3 regions of the Ideonella flava genome follow, and region 3 is predicted to be linked to each of the others. Evidence: predicted binding sites of a transcription regulator. Region 3 holds the regulator's gene; each other region holds the start of a gene.

Region 1 (2,261 bases), on a different contig from region 3:
CGATGTACATGATGCCGATCTTCTTGTGGTCGATGCTGCAGACCCAGTCGCGCCACAGCGGGCCCCAGAGGCGGAACTTGGTCAGTGCGGCCAGCATGGCCAGGCCGCCGAGCGCGACCATGGCGAAGGTCGCCACGAGGATGGGCTCGTGGTAGGGGATGGCCTCGAGGCTGAGGCGGCCCAGGATCAGGGAGTTCAGGTCGGTGGACATGGGAATCTCGCGGCCGTCAGGGTTGCGCGGTGGCGGTGCCGCCAGGGTTGGCCGGGGTGCACAAGGCAGCGACGACGCTGCGCTCGGTCTGCCCTTCAGCGTTGCGCCAGGGCTTGCGGATCAGCCCGGCCACGCCGGCCTTGCCGGTGCCGCCGGCGGCGTCGATGGCCATCATCTGGTGCAGGCACATCTTGTCGCCTTCGACGCAGCGGTTGAGGATGGCGCCGAACAGGCCCTTCTCGACGCTGGCGTAGCGTCGCACCGGCTCGCGCTCGCTCGGTTGCTCGAGCTTGAGATACGCGGCGCGGTCCAGCGCCTGGCCCTGGGCGCGGTTGGATTCGACCCACTGCGCGAACTCCGCGTCCGAAAGGCCGAGGAAGCTGAAGCGCATGTTCGAGAAGCCGGCGCCGCTGTAGTTGGCCGACAGGCCGTCGTAGCGACCGGGACGGTTGATCACTGCGTTCAGCTCGGTCTGCATGCCAGGCATGGCGTACACCATGCCCGCCATCGCCGGCACGTAGAACGCGTTCATCACGTTGGACGAGGTCAGGCGGAACTCGATCGGCCGGTCCACCGGCGCGGCCAGCTCATTGACCGTCGCGATGCCCTGCTCCGGATAGACGAACAGCCACTTCCAGTCCAGGGCGACCACCTCGACGACCAGCGGCTTGGTACCGGCCGCGACGGGCCGATTCGCGTCGATGCGGTCGAGCGCGCGGTACGGGTCCAGGCGGTGGGTGCTGATCCAGGTGATCGCGCCCAGGGCGATGATGATCAGCAGCGGGGCGCCCCAGATCAGCAGCTCCAGGCGGGTCGAGTGGTCCCAGTCGGGCGTGTAGGTCGCCGCCTGGTTCGACTGGCGGTAGCGCCAGGCAAAGAAAAGCGTCAGCGCGATCACCGGTACGATGATCAGCAGCATCAACAAGGTGGAAGTGACGATCAGCTGGGCCTGCTGGGCGGCAATGTCGCCATGCGGCTTCATCACCACGGTGTCGCAGCCGGCCAGCAGGGGTGCCGCGGCGGCCAGGGCGGCGGCGGTGGGGATAAGGCGGGTCAGTCGCATCAGGGTTACCGAGCGCGCGGGAAAACGATAGTTGCGCGGCGGCCCGGAATCTATCCTGATTGATACAAATCAACGATTGGACAATTTGTCCCAGCCCCTCCAGGTCCAGCCCAAGACATGACTTCTGCCACACCCGCCTTGCCCCTGCACCCCACCTCCATCCACGAACCCGCCCCCGCCTCCGACCCGAACGACGCCGCCAGCGTCGCGCCCGGCGATATCGCCGTCGGCGTGGTGATCGGACGTGCCTCCGAGTACTTCGACTTCTTCGTCTTCGGCATCGCCTCGGTGCTGGTCTTCCCCTCGGTCTTCTTTCCGTTCGCAAGCAAGCTCGAAGGGCTGCTCTACGCCTTCGCCCTCTTCGCCCTGGCCTTCGTGGTCCGGCCGCTGGGCACGATGGTCGGCATGAAGATCCAGCGGGCCTTCGGCCGCAGCACCAAGCTGACCGTGGCGCTGTTCCTGCTGGGCAGTTCCACCGTGAGCATGGCGCTGCTGCCGGGCTTCGAGAAAGCCGGGACGCTGGCCATCGTCCTGCTGGCGCTGTGCCGCGTGGGACAGGGCCTGGCACTCGGTGGCTCGTGGGATGGCCTGCCCTCGCTGCTGGCGCTGAACGCGCCGGAGCGGCGCCGCGGCTGGTACGCGATGCTGGGCCAGCTGGGAGCGCCGCTGGGCTTCATCGTCGCCTGCAGCCTGTTCTCCTACCTGTGGGGCAACCTGCCAGCGGAGGACTTCCTCACCTGGGGCTGGCGCTATCCCTTCTTCGCCGCCTTCGCGATCAACGTGGTCGCCCTGTTCGCCCGCCTGCGCCTGGTGGTGACGCACGAGTACGAGCGCCAGCTCGAGCTGCATGAGCTGGATCCGTGCAGCGTGCGGGAACTCGTCTCGCAGCAAGGCCACAACATCGTCATCGGCGGCTTCGCGGCGATGGCCAGCTACGCGCTGTTCCACCTCGTCACCGTTTTCCCCCTGTCTTGGATCATGCTGTAC
Region 2 (2,261 bases), on a different contig from region 3:
CGACTGCGGCGGTGCTGCTGGGCGGCCTGCTGATCTGGGGCCTGCAGCCCGGGCCGCTGCTGTTCACCGAGCAGAAGGATTTCGTCTGGGGCCTGATCGCCAGCATGTACCTGGGCAACCTGGCCGGGCTGATCGTGGTGCTGTCGACGGTGCCGCTGTTCGCGTCCATCCTGCGCATCCCCTTCTCGATCATCGCGCCGGTGATCATCGTGATCTGCGCGATCGGCGCCTACACGGTGCACAGCGCCATGCTCGACGTCTGGTTGATGCTGGCCTTCGGCGTGATCGGCTACGTCTTCAAGAAGCTCGACTACCCGCTCGCGCCGCTGGTGCTGGCGCTGGTGCTCGGCGACAAGGCGGAGGACTCGTTCCGCCAGTCGATGCTGGTGTCGCAGGGCGACGTCGGGATCATGTGGTCCAACCCGCTGGTGGGCACCATCACGACGCTCGCGCTGACGATGTTGTTCTGGCCGCTGCTGTCGAAGCTGCTGGCGCTGGTTCGCACGCCGAAGGCCAAGCCGGCGTTCGCCGACGAACAACCCGTGGATTGAGAGCAGGCTGAATCGCCTTGAACGCCGCGGCCTCGGCCGCGGCGTTCTGCTTTCAGATCTTCCCGCTATGTCGGAGGCGGCTGAGCGTCTCGGCGGAGAGGTTCAGGTACGACGCCAGCTGCTTCTGCGGAATCCGGTCGACGAGGTCGGGATGCTTGCGCACGAAGCGGTGCACCCGCCCCGGCGCGTCCAGCAGGTGCAGCGTGATGGTGTGGGCCATGATCTCGCTCATCACGCGCATCACGTAGAACTCGAACGAGGCCTTGGCCTTGGGGTGCGCATCGAGGAAGGCCGCCCACTCCTTCAGCGGCATGCGGATCACGCGGGCCTTGGTGACGCAGACGATGCCGTAGGGCGTGGGGGTGCCGAGCCGCCAGGCGGCGTAGCTCGTCTCCATGTCGTTCTCGTCGGCGAAGCGAAGGATCATCTCCTTGCCTTCCTGGTTCGACACGACGCGCTTGAGGATGCCGTCGATGATGAAGTACTGCTCCATCTCGCGCACGCCCTGGTAGAGCAGGAAGTCGCCCTTGCCGCCGTCGAACACCGACATGTGGGGCTCCAGCTCCTCGCGGTCCGCATCGTCGAGATCCTTCAGCACGTCGTTGTGCTTGAGCTCCAGGCGGATCACGTTCCTTTCGGGATGGGTGGCCAGCAACGTCATGGCAGCGAGGCTTGATTTTTTGAATGTTGACCGCGGTCAACGAAGAAATCGACGCCCGCGAATGATAGTCGTCGCACGCCATTGATTCCCCCCCGGGATACCTGAAGGAGACACATGTCCAGCGTCCTCGACAACCCGCCGGCAGCCCGCGAGAGTGCCGCGCCCAAGACGGTCCCAGCGCAGACCGACGGCTTCCACCTCGTCATCGACGCGCTGAAGCTCAACGGCATCGACACCATCTTCGGCCTGCCCGGCATCCCCATTACCGACCTGACCCGGCTCGCGCAGGCCGAGGGCCTGCGGGTGATCTCATTCCGCCATGAGCAGCATGCCGGCAACGCCGCCGCCGCCGCGGGCTTCCTGACGCAGAAGCCGGGCATCTGCCTGACCGTCTCCGCGCCCGGCTTCCTCAACGGCCTGACCGCGCTGGCGAACGCCACCACCAACTGCTTCCCGATGATCCTCATCAGCGGCTCGTCGGAGCGCGAGATCGTCGACCTGCAGCAGGGCGACTACGAGGAGATGGACCAGCTCGCCATCGCCAAGCCGCTGTGCAAGGCCGCCTTCCGCGTGCTGCATGCGCAGGACATCGGCGTGGGCATCGCGCGCGCCATCCGCTCCGCGCTGTCGGGCCGCCCGGGCGGCGTCTACCTCGACCTGCCGGCCAAGCTGTTCTCGCAGACCATGGATGCGGTGGCCGGCCGCGACTCGCTGATCAAGGTGATCGACCCGGCACCGCGCCAGATCCCCGCGCCGGACACGGTGCAGCGTGCACTGCAGGTGCTCGAAAGCGCCAGGCGGCCGCTGATCCTGCTCGGCAAGGGCGCGGCCTATGCGCAGGCCGACGACGAGATCCGCGCCCTGGTCGAGAAGACCGGCATCCCCTACCTGCCGATGTCGATGGCCAAGGGCCTGCTGCCCGACACGCACGAGCAATCCGCCTCCGCCGCGCGCTCCTACGCGCTGGCCGAGGCGGACGTGGTGATGCTGGTCGGCGCGCGCCTGAACTGGCTGCTCTCGCACGGCAAGGGCAAGACCTGGGGCGGTCC
Region 3 (2,261 bases):
CTATCGAATTCCATGTCGAGCGGCTCGCCGATGACGGCGCGGCGGTTCTGGTCAACGAGAAATCCACCTTCATCGTGCCGCGCTGACGCTGCACGGGGTTCGTTCACCGAGGTTTCATATGTCGACTTCTCCTCCACTTCAACACCACGGCGAACCGGTCGCCTGGTGGCGCTATCCGATGGTCTGGCTGGTGATCGGCGGGCCGCTGGCCGTCGTCATCGCCAGCCTCGCCACAGCCTTCATAGCGGCCCGTGGCGCGGATCCGGTCCTCGGCCCCGAAGAGCGGGGCGGCATCAGCGAGCGTTCGTCGACGCCCGAGTCGATGACCCCGGCGCTGCAGGCCCGCAACCACGCGGCCACGCCCAAGCCCTGAGCAGCGCTGCGCCATGACCTCGCCACCGACCGACCGCCCGACCCGCACCCTGTGCATCCTGTGGCCGGCCTTTCTCATGGCGGGCGTACTGGAGACATTGGTCTTTGCCGTGGTCGATCCGGAGCACCTGCAGTGGTTCGGCGCCGCTCCCATCGAGTGGCAGCCGACGACCGTCTACTCGGTGACCTTCCTGATGTTCTGGATGGTGATCTCCCTCGCGTCCTCGATCACCCAATTCCTCGTCCACCCCGACACCCGCTGACACGCATTTGACGGAGCGCGCGCAGCGCCGCTCCCCTACCAGGGCGTGCGCGGATCCGGCTCTGCCGGTCCGCTGCGCGAGCCCCCTTGGGGGGCAGCCCCCGGCAGGGGGCGTGGGGGTCAACAATCCACGGCTCTGCCGGTCCGCTGCGCGAGCCCCCTTGGGGGGCAGCCCCCGGCAGGGGGCGTGGGGGTCAACAATCCACGGCTCTGCCGGTCCGCTGCACGAGCCCCCTTGGGGGGTAGCCCCCGGCAGGGGGCGCGGGGGTCAACAATCCACGGCTCTGCCGGTCCGCTGCGCGAGCCCCTTTGGGGGGCAGCCCCCGGCAGGGGCCGTGGGGGCCCTAACAGGCCGCACCGTTGACAAGCTTTGAGAGGCCGGCCTGGTTCAGGATCTGGATCTGACGCTGCCTGACTTCGAGCAGACCGTCGTCCTGGAACTTGGAGAAGGTGCGGCTCACAGTCTCGAGCTTGAGCCCGAGGTAGCTGCCGATCTCCTCCCGCGTCATCCGCAGGATCAGCGCCGAGGGCGAGAAGCCACGGGCCTGCAGGCGCTGGGTCAGGTTGAGGAGGAAGGCCGCCAGCCGCTCCTCCGCGCGCATGCTGCCGAGCAGCAGCATCACGCCGTGGTCGCGGACGATCTCGCGGCTCATGATCTTGTTGAACTGGCGCTGCAGATCCGTGAACTCGCGGGACAGTTCCTCGAGTTGGCCGAAGGGGATCACGCAGACCTGCGAATCCTCCAGCGCCACGGCATCGCAGGAATGGCGATCGCTGCTGATGCCGTCGAGGCCGAGCAGTTCGCCGGCCATCTGGAAGCCGGTGACCTGGTCGCGACCGTCCTCCGACGACACGCAGGTCTTGAAGAAGCCGGTGCGCACGGCGTACAACGACTGGAACTCGTCGCCGCAACGGAACAGCGTGTCGCCTCTCGGGACGCTGCGCCGCGTGGCCACCAGGGTGTCCATGCGTTCGAGATCGTCATGGCTCAGCCCGACCGGCAGGCACAGCTCACGCAGGTTGCAGCTGGAACAGGCGACCTTGAAGGCCTGGGGCTTGACGCGTGTCGTGACGGGCGTCGGGGTCGAGGGCGTAGGCGACATGATCCTCCTCAAGAGCTTGTCCATTCTTGGCCCGACAGGCGGCCTCCGGCTTGAGGCATGTCAAGGTCGACCCGCGGGGTGGCGAGGCACCATCGCTCCATGACCATCCAGCCTGCCGAAGCATCCACCGCTCCCCCCGAGGCCGCGAGCGCATCGCAGTTCCTGCCGGTGGACCTGCTGCGCCGTTTCGACGTACCGGGGCCGCGCTACACGTCCTATCCCACGGCCGACCGCTTCGTCGAAGCCTTCGGGCCGGCGGAATACCAGGGAGCCTTGCGCCAGCGGGCCGAGGGAGCTCGGGTCGGCGGCAAGACGCCGCTGTCCGTGTACGTGCACATTCCGTTCTGCGAATCGGTCTGCTACTACTGCGCCTGCAACAAGGTCATCACCCGGCACCACGATCGCGCCGCGGAGTACCTGCGGGCCCTGAAGGCGGAAATCGCCATGCACGCGGCAGCCCTCGGCGCGCCGCAAGCCGTGTCCCAGCTGCATTTCGGCGGTGGCTCGCCCACCTTCCTCACGGA

The links. Region 3 encodes FNR, which switches genes on or off when oxygen is low (the NO sensors DNR and NnrR bind a similar motif). Its sites were predicted from a motif close to TTGATNNNNATCAA; they were not measured.
Region 1: a site for FNR is predicted at 1,334-1,347, ahead of cyoA (ubiquinol oxidase subunit II). Genes of this name have one in related genera too.
Region 2: a site for FNR is predicted at 1,239-1,252, ahead of oxc (oxalyl-CoA decarboxylase). Genes of this name have one in related genera too.

Annotation. Positions count from the first base shown of each region.
Region 1 covers NZ_JBPZHD010000016.1:41,611-43,871, reverse strand. The annotation lists gene cyoB (cytochrome o ubiquinol oxidase subunit I) at 1-211, opposite strand, end outside; gene cyoA (ubiquinol oxidase subunit II) at 228-1,274, opposite strand; gene ACS5PM_RS28965 (MFS transporter) at 1,392-2,261, shown strand, end outside.
Region 2 covers NZ_JBPZHD010000013.1:6,748-9,008, forward strand. The annotation lists gene ACS5PM_RS25715 (tripartite tricarboxylate transporter permease) at 1-551, shown strand, start outside; gene ACS5PM_RS25720 (Crp/Fnr family transcriptional regulator) at 604-1,212, opposite strand; gene oxc (oxalyl-CoA decarboxylase) at 1,327-2,261, shown strand, end outside.
Region 3 covers NZ_JBPZHD010000015.1:76,298-78,558, reverse strand. The annotation lists gene ccoG (cytochrome c oxidase accessory protein CcoG) at 1-86, shown strand, start outside; gene ACS5PM_RS28215 (nitrogen fixation protein FixH) at 119-373, shown strand; gene ACS5PM_RS28210 (hypothetical protein) at 387-635, shown strand; gene fnr (fumarate/nitrate reduction transcriptional regulator Fnr) at 979-1,737, opposite strand; gene hemN (oxygen-independent coproporphyrinogen III oxidase) at 1,837-2,261, shown strand, end outside.